4 regions of the Pseudoalteromonas sp. MM1 genome follow, and region 2 is predicted to be linked to each of the others. Evidence: predicted binding sites of a transcription regulator. Region 2 holds the regulator's gene; each other region holds the start of a gene.

What was found. The regulator sigma-54, encoded in region 2, starts transcription at its own class of promoters, with help from an activator protein. The targets are predictions, from matches to a motif close to GTTGGCACGNNNNTNGNNT.
Region 1: a site for sigma-54 is predicted at 1,735-1,753, ahead of QUE46_RS17710 (hemerythrin domain-containing protein). Genes of this name have one in related genera too.
Region 3: a site for sigma-54 is predicted at 1,480-1,498, ahead of QUE46_RS14680 (BON domain-containing protein). Genes of this name have one in related genera too.
Region 4: a site for sigma-54 is predicted at 1,365-1,383, ahead of QUE46_RS12190 (flagellar basal body rod protein FlgF). Genes of this name have one in related genera too.

Annotation. Positions count from the first base shown of each region.
Region 1 covers NZ_AP027923.1:235,501-238,669, reverse strand. The annotation lists gene QUE46_RS17725 (TetR/AcrR family transcriptional regulator) at 1-399, opposite strand, end outside; gene QUE46_RS17720 (DUF6500 family protein) at 686-904, opposite strand; gene QUE46_RS17715 (hypothetical protein) at 915-1,172, opposite strand; gene QUE46_RS17710 (hemerythrin domain-containing protein) at 1,795-2,220, shown strand; gene QUE46_RS17705 (hypothetical protein) at 2,302-2,715, opposite strand; gene QUE46_RS17700 (TonB-dependent siderophore receptor) at 2,991-3,169, shown strand, end outside.
Region 2 covers NZ_AP027922.1:3,130,425-3,133,593, reverse strand. The annotation lists gene ptsN (PTS IIA-like nitrogen regulatory protein PtsN) at 1-135, opposite strand, end outside; gene hpf (ribosome hibernation promoting factor) at 140-427, opposite strand; gene QUE46_RS14110 (RNA polymerase factor sigma-54) at 455-1,954, opposite strand; gene lptB (LPS export ABC transporter ATP-binding protein) at 2,024-2,749, opposite strand; gene lptA (lipopolysaccharide transport periplasmic protein LptA) at 2,746-3,169, opposite strand, start outside.
Region 3 covers NZ_AP027922.1:3,253,788-3,256,956, reverse strand. The annotation lists gene QUE46_RS14690 (VOC family protein) at 74-490, shown strand; gene QUE46_RS14685 (LiaF domain-containing protein) at 560-1,216, opposite strand; gene QUE46_RS14680 (BON domain-containing protein) at 1,534-2,100, shown strand; gene QUE46_RS14675 (YqaE/Pmp3 family membrane protein) at 2,165-2,323, shown strand; tRNA gene QUE46_RS14670 (tRNA-Ile) at 2,591-2,667, shown strand.
Region 4 covers NZ_AP027922.1:2,672,105-2,675,273, reverse strand. The annotation lists gene flgE (flagellar hook protein FlgE) at 1-1,243, shown strand, start outside; gene QUE46_RS12190 (flagellar basal body rod protein FlgF) at 1,420-2,163, shown strand; gene flgG (flagellar basal-body rod protein FlgG) at 2,185-2,973, shown strand; gene flgH (flagellar basal body L-ring protein FlgH) at 2,994-3,169, shown strand, end outside.

The DNA.
Region 1 (3,169 bases), on a different replicon from region 2:
TGATGGATTTAAGCCTTGCTCACCTAACAGTTTTTTTACGTCATTTTTATGAGTTTGCACCGCAAAGCTAATAGCTTCATCCTCAGGAAACGCCGACAGCGCATTGATAGATAAACAGCCGTTAGGCGCAAATTCCACCATCCACGCTTTTAGCTGTTCAAACATATGCAAAACCGCCTCAGCACCCGGTGCAGGCGCATCTTTAAGTAAAAAATTAATATAGCGATTATGGCGATACTCAAGCGCAGCAATGATCATTGCCTGCTTTGACGGGTAATATTTATAAAGGGTGCGCAAACTAACGCCACTGAGTTTTTGCAGCTTTGCCACGCTTGGCTCGGCAAAACCATGTTGACTAAAAGCCACCTCAAGCGCAGCAGCTATTTCTTGTTTTAGCATAGTGTTTAACCCATGTAGAATGAATGCTACACTCCATGGTAGAGCATTCATTCTACATGTCAACCAATACAAATTTATAGACAATAAAATTTGCGAAAAGCCAAGGATAGTTATTAGTAATAACTATCTTTGAATCTGGCGTGGGTGCCAGTGTTATTTTTGGTGGTGTTATGATTATTCTATAAATGGTTTTCATAGTTATTTACTAGAATAATAACTGTGACACCCATCTTAAATTAACAAACTAGGTTTTCGCTTTATACAACTATTCAAATGGGCGTCAAGGTTATTTTCCATCAATAATCAATTGTTTTATTTTGTGGGCTTTTTCAAAGTGATCTAATTTATGGGTGTGTATCCACCAAGTTGCGGCTTGCATGAGCAGCTCTGGGTTGTCGTTTTTATTTGCAAAAAAAGCATAAAAAGAAAGCCCTACATTTTCGCCTTTGGCTGCTATTTTTTTATCGCACACAGCAACAATTTTTGCTCTTAACGCTTTATTCATTGCTTTACCTTTAGTTAAAAAGCCCATTTAAAAAATGAGCCAGCGTTTGCAAAATACTCCTATCTAACACGCCATGATTCTCAAGCGCTTTATTAGGTACATTTACGTTTGCAGCTTTGCATTCATTGTTAAATGACTCATTTTTATGTGTTTGCGTTTCGTATGCAATATCAGCTTGCTCCATACACTTTGCAGAGCCCGCATAAGGCTTTGCCGCACAGCCAGTTAGAAATATACACAGTAAGAATACAGTTAAAAACAATTTCATAATCAATCCTATTTTACGCACCCTTCAGTTTTAAATTATAGCTGCAAGTTTGCTCACTTAGTCGGCTATCAAAATAAGTAAATCAATAAAAAACACTGCAACTTCATCAAAAAAGTATCCTCTTTAGCATCCTTTTTTATTTGAGCGCTCATACATTCATTGTAAACCTCTGGGCTTGTTTGGCTGCCATTTAACCCAGTCATTCCCGCTTCTTCCCTGCATAAACTACTTCCATAATGCGGCGCTGTACTACATGCACTTAATAATGCGCAAAGTAACAATGTTGTAATCGAGATTTTTATGCTCATCCTTAAACTGTCCTCTAAGCTATCCCTTAAACTGTCCCTTACACTAAAGCATCAATAGGGTAATGTATTTAAATTGTACCTATATAGTATCACTACTTTATCACTTCAAATAAAAATGCAGCCAGCAAATAATTGTAAGGTTCTGTAGATCTAAAGCCTGAAAATATTGCATAAGCGTGCTTGTAAAACTTACAGGCCGCATACTCCCACGAACAAATAAAAAATATAAGTTAATTAAATACAACAAGTTAAAAAATGGCACTTAGCTTGCTTTAACATTTGTAAGCTATTAAAGAGCAAGTAAAGGATTAGTTATGAATATATTTGAAGCGCTACGTCACGATCACGATAAACAACGTAAATTGGTAGATGCACTTATTCAAACTCACGGCGATACAACTGAGCGCCATAAGCTAATGGGCGAGCTTAAAACCCAATTAGAAGATCACGCTAAATTTGAAGAGCGCTATTTTTATAACCCGCTTATGTTTGATGATTTAACGCATGAAAAAGCTCGCCACAGCGTTGCAGAGCACCACGAAATAGACGAATTGATTGAACAACTTGAAGATACCAAAATGAGCTCATCTGCCTGGTTAGTTGCGGCTAAAAAGCTGCATCATTTGGTGCATCATCATTTAAGTGAAGAAGAACATGAGGTATTTCAGTTAGCGGGTAAAGCTTTAACCGAAGGTCAAAAAGAGAGCCTAGCTGATCAGTATAACGATGCAATGCATTAGAACCGACATCCATACACTCCCCTGTGTACTTATTGGTTATAAGCCGTATGGCTTATAACCATTTTTTTGCTTTAAATAAAATTATTTAACAGTAAGTTTTACGTCTTGGTCACGTAATAGGTAAAGTGCAAAACACGCTGCCCACATTGGCCACGCTGTAAAAAATAGTAAGTTATTAAAGCCATCAATATACTGGTTGTAAGATGAAAGTGTAGAAAGACCGTGCATTACAAAAATTACGCCATAAGTAAGGCGTTTTTTAATACCTGCCACAAAGGCCAACACTAAAATAAGTTGTAATCCACCCAGCACATAAGCAACAACATCAGTAGAGCCGCTAATTCCATAAAAATGCTCAAAAATACGTGCGCTATGCCCAGGATTAACAAACTTATCAAACGTCCACATAATCATTACAATAAATACGCCTAAACGTAGTGAAAAAAGCGACCATTGCAGACGATTTTGAAAATCAGTACCTGTTGTACCAGTCATAAAATTTCCTTAAAACTAAATAATTTAATGTTGAAACTAGCAAGACCGCTGTTAAGCAATTTTATTTCACAAAAAACAAAAATATTTTCAGTCATTTACCTGTCCAATTTCAGCATTAATTTCGTATAGTAATTTTTATAATTAAAAGTTTGCCTCTATGCTAAGCTTTTAACGTTTCGTTCTAAAAAACAAAAAGAATTAATATTCACTGAAAGTTATTTACAAAGCTACAGGTCTTTATTGCCACATTCACACTAACTAAAATGAGAACCCTTTTGAAACATTCATATTTGGCACTTTTTATAGCCGCTTCACTCACAACTAATTTTTATGCTCATGCGGCAGAACCTGCAAGCAATACCGATTCGATTGAACGTATTGAAGTGGCAGGCCAAACTATTAAATCTCAAGGGCTTTCTGTAAAAGATGCTACTATTAACGGCCCCTTCGGCGA
Region 2 (3,169 bases):
AAGAATATCTTGTTGTGGTAAATAAGGAAGCTTTTCATGAGCCAGCTCACTGATAAACTCTAAAATTCTTTTTTTACTACTAAAAAGGACCGCAGCTTTGCTGCAGTCCTGGCATACTAATGTACTTAATTTCATAATATTAGTGTCTAGCAAGCTTCTCTTTATGTTTTATGACTTGACGATCGAGCTTGTCAATCAACGAGTCTATAGCGGCATACATATCTTGGTGCTCTGTTGAGGCAAATAAATCTGCGCCACTTACATGAATAGTCGCTTCTGCTTTTTGGTTGAGTTTTTCTACATCGAGAATGACATGCACATTACTAATATGATCTGAGTGCCTTTCTAGCTTTGCAAATTTATTATTTACATAGTCTCTAAGTGAATCAGTTACTTCTACGTGACGACCAGTTAGGTTTAGTTGCATAAGCATTTCCTCTTTGTTTTTTACGTCTTATATCAAACTCTTTCTCTGATTTGACGGTGGAATAGCTAGCGATTCACGGTATTTTGCTATTGTGCGTCTAGCTACTTTAATTCCTTGCTCTGCTAATATATCCGCAATTTTACTATCACTCAATGGTTTAGCAGAGTTTTCCGCGGCAATTAGCTTTTTAATTAGGGCACGTATTGCGGTTGACGAACACTCGCCGCCATTTTCAGTGCTTACGTGGCTTGAGAAAAAATACTTAAGCTCAAAAATACCACGTGGCGTATGCATATATTTTTGCGTAGTTACACGCGAAATTGTCGATTCATGCATTTCTACCATTTCAGCAACATCGTTTAAAACCATCGGCTTCATGGCTTCAGGGCCATGTTCAAAAAATGCTTGTTGCTGTTTTACAATACAATTAGTTACTTTTAGCAGCGTGTCGTTTCTGCTTTCAAGGCTTTTAATAAACCATTTAGCTTCTTGTAAGTGAGAGCGAATAAATTGGCTATCACCGCTTGATTTTACGGTACGTGACATAGCCGCGTACTGACTATTCACGCGTATTTTTGGCATGCTATCTGGGTTTAGTTCTACCACCCAGCGGCCTTTTATTTTTTTTACCGACACATCCGGTATTACATACTCAGACTCTTCCCTTACTATTGTGTCTGCAGGTTTTGGGTTGAGGGTATGTATGAGGGTCATAACCTCTTTAAGCTCGTCTTCTTTAAGCTTAGTCTTTTTCATTAATGTACGATAGTCGCGTGCCGCTAATAGATCAATGTGATCGGTTAAGATCATTTTAGTTTGTTCTATAAAAGGGGTGTCTTTATCAAACTGGTTTAGCTGAATACACAAGCACTCTTGCAAACTGCGCGCGGCTATACCGACAGGGTCAAATAACTGAATACGCTTTAAAACGGCTTCTATTTCATCAAGTTCAACTTCAACTTCGTCATCGTTTTCTTGGTTGAAGCTTTCTAAAATTTCTTCGCAACTTAGCGTTAAAATACCCGAGTCATCGACAGCTTCTACAATGGCTATAGCAATTGCTTCGTCAGTTGGGCTAAAAGGAGTAAGCTGAAGCTGCCACATTAAATACTCATGTAGTGTTTCAGTAGAGGCGCCCTGATAAATAGACTCATCTTCTGGCATTGGGCCTGAGGATGCAGCTGGGGCTGCGCTCATGTACTCATCCCAAGTTACATCCATTGCCATATCATCGCTAACGGTGTCTTTATTTAAAGCTTCGCCACTGTCTTGCTCGTACTCGCTGGTTGTATCGTCAGAAGATGCGCTTACGGTTATATCATCCGCATCAGCTTTTTGCTCATTTTTTCCAGCCGACTCTTCCGTGTAATCCTGTTCTTCTACTTCCAATAGCGGGTTGCTATCAAGTGCTTCTTGTATTTCTTGCTGGAGATCCAATGTACTGAGCTGCAGCAAGCGAATCGCTTGTTGCAATTGTGGAGTCATTGTAAGTTGCTGGCCCATGCGCAGCTGTAATGATTGCCTCATGTATCTCTAACAATCCTTTTATGTTGTTATAATTAATATTAGCAGATGCTTGTAGGTGTGGCTTAAATGTTACAGCCTAAATTGCTCGCCTAAATAAACATCGCGTACAGTTTTGTCATTTAATACGTGTTCTGGAGTGCCAGATGCAATTAGCTCCCCATGAGAAACAATGTAGGCTTTTTCACAAACATCAAGGGTTTCTCTTACATTGTGATCGGTAATTAATACGCCAATGCCACGGTTTTTAAGATGTTCAATTATTTTCTTTATATCTAACACTGAAATCGGATCAACACCAGCAAAAGGCTCATCCAATAAAATAAATTTTGGGTTTGCAGCCAGTGCTCTGGCAATCTCTACACGGCGGCGTTCGCCGCCAGAAAGCGCCATACCTTGGCTATCACGAATGTGCTGAATACTAAATTCATCAAGTAAGTTATTGAGCGTTTCTTCTCGCGCGGCTTTATTTAGCTCTTTACGCGTTTCTAAAATAGCCATTAGGTTTTGATAAACTGTTAGCTTTCTAAATATTGATGACTCTTGTGGTAAATAGCCTATGCCTAAGCGAGCACGGCTATGCATAGGCAATAACGTAATATCGTTATCATCAATAGATATTTTACCTTTGTCGCTTGGTACTAACCCTACAATCATGTAAAAGGTAGTGGTTTTACCTGCGCCATTAGGCCCCAATAAGCCAACAATGCTACCGGCTTCTACCTCAAGGCCTACATTTTTTACAACTTGGCGGCCTTTATAGCTTTTTGCTAATAGTTCTGCTTTTAAGGTGCTCATGGTTGACCTTCGTTACCTGTTTTTTCTTTAATTTTTGCTTCTACTGGCACTAATATTGTGTGGACACGATCCGTTGAGTTTTCGTCTTTTTCTGCGCTAATAAGCTGCTGCTGCATATCGTAGGTAATACTTTTAGCATTAATTTTTTGACCGGCCTGCGCAACTTCGGCATCCCCAACAAGTGTTAAAAAACGCTTTGCTACGTCGTAACGTACTTCGTTTGCACTGGCACTCATTACTGTACCATCATCTTGTTTTTCTTCGAAGTAGGCAGGGCTGCCAGTGGCGATAAGGAGTTGTTTGTTATCTCCTAAGTTTTCACGTTTGTGTACTTCGAGTCGGTCGGCTGTAATTTTGCGATTACCATGCACAATTTCGACGTTTTTTTCAAAAATACCTACGTTTTCTTTAAGTTGACCT
Region 3 (3,169 bases), 120 kb from region 2:
AAAAAAAATCCTTTACCTAAAGTTAGCTTGAGGTTTTATCTTGTTTTTAAGCAATCAACTAAGGTAATTAATAATGAAATTAGAACACGTACATTTGGTAGTAAACGACATAGATACCATGCTTACATTTTATCAAGCTGCCTTCCCTTACTGGTCAATTAGAAGTCAAGGAAACAATACTTGGTATGGCAAACCTAAGCGCTGGGTACATTTTGGCGACGATAACCACTATATTGCAATAAGTGATAATGGTGAGCATAAAAACAGAGATTTGACAGGGCACCAAGTAGGGCTTGCGCATTTTGCTTACGTAACAAATAACCTAGATGCGGTTGTAAAGCGCTTAAAGCACGCAGGGTTTAACGTTGATAAAGAGGGCGCAGAAAACCCGTTTAGAAAAAATGTATATTACTTAGACCCAGCAGGGTTCGAAGTTGAGTTTGTGCAGTATATGAGTGACATTCCTAGCGAGCGTAATAACGATTTATAAAGTAGCCGTTAAACATATGTGTAGAAAAGCAAACAATATAGTTTTTCTACACATTATGTTTTACGCATATTACTTATTATTTACCCCAAACTGGGCCTTTAAATCATTAGCAAAACTGACAAATTTTTCTTTAATGGTACGTTTAACTTTTACTTCCACCGAACCTAAAACAGTTTTACCCTCAAGGCTGATTGTAGGGCCTTGGCGCTTATTGAGCGACACTGTTTTATTTTCAAAGCTGCCCATTATGCAAAACATTTTAGACACTACATTAACGTGTTCTGGTACATAAATTTCTTCGCTACCTAAATAACAGCTAACGTGAATAGTGACATGTTGATGGGTAAATATAGCATCGGTAAAATCAAGCACAATTGATCCCATATAGTTTTGAATGTAAATATCTTTAGGGACCACCCATTGGCCGCTACGCTCGCTCGAGCCTAAAATACTTCGTAGTGTTAAGCTTTCTTCATCCGCTTGTTGGGCACTGTAATTTGGGGCAAACTGAGTTTGCTTTTGGGCAGTGTACTGGGTATCAGTAGTAAGGGTTAAATCCTCTATTAAATTAAGTAACGCGGTGTTATCGGTTGCTTCCATGGCACTGTCTAAGCGCCTTTCAAAGGCCTCGGCTGAGATAACGCCATGGCTGTAGTTATAAATAAGTTGATCTATCACTTGCTCGCGAACTTGCTCTATTGGGCGGTCTTCAATTTTTACAGGCATGGGAATAATCCTTTTAATATGAGTTACTGCTGTGTAAAGCAAGCGGTGTACCAAAAATTAAAATCTTATATATCAATGGCTTATTATTTTCATGATAATGTTTAGTTTATTATATTAACGATAGATTAACCAAAACAGCAATATAATCGTTATTTTCACCACTTAAGAAAGTTTTACCTAATAGCCGGTAAATGTTTACTCGAAGGTATTTTTATTTACACCTAACAAAATAGCTAACTTCATGAATTTAAAGTGTAAATAAAGTTGGCCTGAAGCTCGCATATATAAAAATGTCTTTAATCAAAAGGAGAAAGATTATGAAAACATTCAACAAATCTATGATTGCGGCTTTAGTTCTAGGTACTACAGCTATGGGTGCTCAAGCGGGCACGTGGGAAAATGAAAGTAAAGATGCTTGGATTGATGGTAAGGCAGAAACAGTGCTTCTTATGAACACTAATCTAAACAACTTTGACATTAACACTGATGTAAAAAATGGCAAGGTAGTACTTACAGGTAAAGTAAACAGCGACCTTGATAAAGAGCTAGCTGAAGAACTTGTAATTAGTCTAGATGGCGTATCTGATGTAGAAAACAACCTAACGGTTGTGAAAAACATGGATATGGACGACAAAGATCGTGACACTATGGGTGATGACGATAACGACTTAACTGACGCTAAAATCACCACGGTAATTACAACACGTTTCTTATTTGACTCAGAAGTTGACGGTACAGATATCGACGTTGATACCGACAACGGTATAGTAAAACTTAAAGGTTCTGTTGAAACAGAAGCCGAAAAGCAGTTAGCAGTAAAAATTGCTAAAAATGCTGAAGATGTTCGTGACGTGGTAGATGAACTAACTATCGTTGCCGAATAATACACTATACTAAAAAGCCCAGCCTAGCTGGGCTTTTTGCTTGTTATTTTAAAGGAGTTACATCATGGATATTATTCGTATTATATTGTCGATTTTACTGCCACCACTAGGCGTGTTTTTGCAAGTTGGTTTAGGTATGCACTTTTGGCTAAATATTTTACTAACTTTACTGGGTTACTTCCCCGGTTTAATTCATGCTATTTACATTATTGCTAAAAAATAATGTTTGGCGTGGCTAATTTGAGCCGGCCACTTTTTTGTAATTATTAAATTTAAAAAAGCGGCTTGCATACTTCTGCGTTTATTTTCCCGCTATTTCCTGCCTATTTGCATGCAAAAAGATTACTATTTAAGCAGTCAGCTTACTGATTGTTAAAATAAAGGTTTTTGCTAGTGACAAGCCTTAAAAAACTTTTTATACTGCAACCCGCTTTAGTCGCTCAGTGGCTAAACGCTTCAAAAATTAACTACTTCGTAGTTATACAAAGTTGGCCCCTTAGCTCAGTTGGTTAGAGCACACGACTCATAATCGTTAGGTCCCCAGTTCGAGTCTGGGAGGGGCCACCACTTTTACACTATCTTCTTCAAGTTCAAAAGTTTTTATTTTTTATACTTAAGTTAATTAAATTCTTTTATTCGTGCGAATTTTTAGCGTAATAAGTCTGCGTAGAATAATGATGTACTGAGCTTACTATACCAATCGTGTTAAGTTGTTATACCAACCTGCAATAATACTTAATCATTTTTAGGGGCTAAACGTGTCGCTATCTGCATTAAAAAATGCTCATTTACGACTGCATGGATGCAGAGGGTAGAGCAATGCAGGAGCAATTGCCGAGAGCAACTAAATAACGAATTTGTTGCCTAGCTATCAACACGCTTATCTATCCTCAAAATAGATTTACTTAACTAAGCGGATTGGTATTTGGCATTTATAGCGACAGATAAATAGCGGGATAACAAGGTGTTCATGCCAGCATGTTATTGTTTTACATAAGAAACTTGTAACGCTGTTAGCGCTTTATTTAGCACGATAGAGTGATTGAATATTTTAGTCGTTTGGTATTTA
Region 4 (3,169 bases), 460 kb from region 2:
CGCTGCATCTGTGTTTAGCGCAGGCAAAACTAAAAATGGTGATGGTGTGCAAACAACCATGGTTGCACAGCAATTTCATCAAGGGTCACTGCAATTTACTAATAACTCATTAGACTTAGCGATTACTGGCGAAGGGTATTTTGCAATGACCGATGATATTTCGTCGCAAGATTTAACCTATACTCGTGCAGGTGCATTTAAGCTTAACCAAGATAACTTTATGGTTGATGCTAAAGGCAATTATTTACAAGCCTTTCCAGTAGACTCATCTACAGGTGATACCACATCAGTTAGTTTAAGTACTACAAACCCGATTCAAATTCCTGACTCGTCTGGTTCACCTCGCGCTACAGAGAACGTATTTTTATCGTTTAACTTAGATGCAACAGCTGATGCAACAGGCCTCGATTTTGATCCGACATCTAATGGCACCTATAACTCATCAACGTCTACAACAGTTTATGACTCATTAGGTGAACCACATATTCTGCAATACTTTTTTGTAAAAGAAGAAGATGCTGCCTCCGGTGGTACTGATAATAGCTGGGAAGTCTACGCCACACTTGATGGCAAGGTAATAGACGGTGCATCTGGTGCAGAGCAAACAACTACGCCATATACACCGATTACTACACTTGGTTTTGATTCTAGCGGTTTACCTGCCACAACGGGTGGTGTAGCAAATACTAACGCGACTACATTTGATGAAATTAATTTACCGGCAGGTGCAGGTACTGGTTTATCGTCAATGCTTGATAACGGCGCAACCTTCCCAAGTACAGGGATTGAGCTAAACTGGCGCGATGAAAACAATACCGCAGGGCGTATTCCTACTCAGTATTCAAGTGGTTTTGAAGTAAAAGCACTTGACCAAGATGGCTCTACAGTGGGTCGTTTAGCGGGTATTGATATTGGCACAGATGGTAAAATTGTCGCCTCTTACAGTAATGGTGATTCAACCTACTTAGGCCAAGTTGCTATGGTACGCTTTCCAAACTCTCAAGGCTTATCACAAGTAGGTGATACCAGTTGGAAGCAAAGTATTGACTCTGGTGAGCCAGTAGCCGGTGAAGCAGGCTCGGGTACTTTTGGTAGTATTAACTCATCTGCGCTTGAGCAATCAAATACCAACTTAACAAACGAATTAGTTGATTTGATTACCGCTCAACGCAACTACCAAGCAAACTCACGAGCGCTTGAAGTTAACTCAACAATTCAGCAAAGTATTTTGCAGATTCGATAAGTTAATCTTATTTTTGGTTAAAATTCTAAGGCTGCATTTTTGCAGCCTTTTTTGTAGCTGAGTGGCTAAAATTAGCGGAGCTGAACCGCTCACCACCTTCCTAATATTGCGTCAAATTTAATCTGGCATCTATTTTGCATTTATCAACTCAGAGATTTTTTATGTGAGTCGATGTTATGGACAAAATGGTCTACATTGCAGCCTCTGGCGCTAAGCAAAGCCTACAAGGGCTTGCACTTAAAGCCAATAATTTGGCAAACGCAAACACCACAGGCTTTAAAGCTGACTTTGCACAAGCGCGCTCTATGCAAGCATTTGGCGAGGGCTTACCAACACGCGTGTTTTCAATGCAAGAGCGACCAGGTTCTAACATGACCTCTGGCGGCATAATCGAAACAGGGCGAGATTTAGATATTGCCATGAGCGATAACGCCTGGCTTGCCGTTCAAGATGACTCAGGAAATGAAGCATACACAAAAGTAGGTACGCTGAACATTACTGCTCAAGGCATGTTAGTAACGAGCCACGGTCGTCAAGTTATTGGCGAAGGTGGCCCCGTAATTCTACCTGTTCCTATTGAAAAAATAAGCTTTAGTGAAGATGGTGCCATACAGGTTCGCCCCCAAGGCGCACCAGCCAATTTTTTAGAAGAAGTAGATACGCTACGTGTTGTTGAAGGAAACAGCAGGCAGCTTGAAAAAGGCAACGATGGCTTATTTAGACCAGTACTTGGGCAAGCCGTCGATACTTCTGCAAATGTAAAAGTGTTAAGTGGTGCACTGGAAATGTCTAACGTTAATCCAGTTCACGAAATGGTCGATATGATCAACCACCAACGTCAATTTGAGTTACAAGTAAAACTAATGAAAACAGCTGAAGAGATTGACGAACGTCAAGATCAGTTGATGCGCATAGTTTAACTTTAAAATGAGGGCATACTTATGAATCCTGCATTGTGGATAAGTAAAACAGGGCTAGACGCTCAACAAACTGATATTTCAGTTATTTCAAATAACTTGGCGAATGCCAGTACCGTAGGTTACAAAAAAAGCCGCGCTATTTTTGAAGATTTATTGTATCAAAACATCAACCAACCTGGCGGGCGTTCTTCACAAGATACTGAGTTGCCGTCTGGCTTAATGCTAGGTGCTGGTGCAAAAGTAGTTGCTAACCAAAAAGAGTTTACGCAAGGTAATATGCTCACCACCGAAAACTCACTCGACTGGATGATCTCTGGCGAAGGTTTTTTTGAAGTGTTGCAGCCTGATGGCAATATTGCTTATTCACGTAATGGGCAATTTACTACCGATGAAGACGGCCGCATTGTTACCTCAGGTGCGGGTTTTGTGGTTCAGCCCGAAATGAACGTACCGGATGATGCGCAATCAATCACTGTTTCGCAAGATGGCGAGGTATCTGTACGTGTAGCAGGGCAAGCCGATAATGTGGTGATTGGCCAGCTAACAATTAGTGACTTTATTAATCCATCGGGTCTTGAGCCAATTGGTCAAAACCTTTACACCGAAACCGCTGTTAGTGGTGCGCCTGTACAAGGCAATCCGGGTGTAGAGGGCTTAGGTACTATTATTCAGGGCTCGCTTGAAACATCAAACGTTAATGTAACGGAAGAGTTGGTAAACCTTATCGAAACTCAACGTGTGTACGAAATGAACTCAAAAGTAATCTCGGCCGTTGACGAAATGATGAGCTACATCAATCAACAGTTATAACCGTGCACAAGGGGATAGTTATGCGTAATGTTATTTTATTTGCAGCAGGCAGCTTATTTTTAACTGGCTGTGTTTCTACGCAAAATAGTGAAGTGGTTCAAGATGACCCATACTACGCACCCATGTACCCAGAGCCTGTAGCAGAGCCTGTTGTTGCAACGGGCTCGTTGTTTAACACCAATACATTTAATGATTT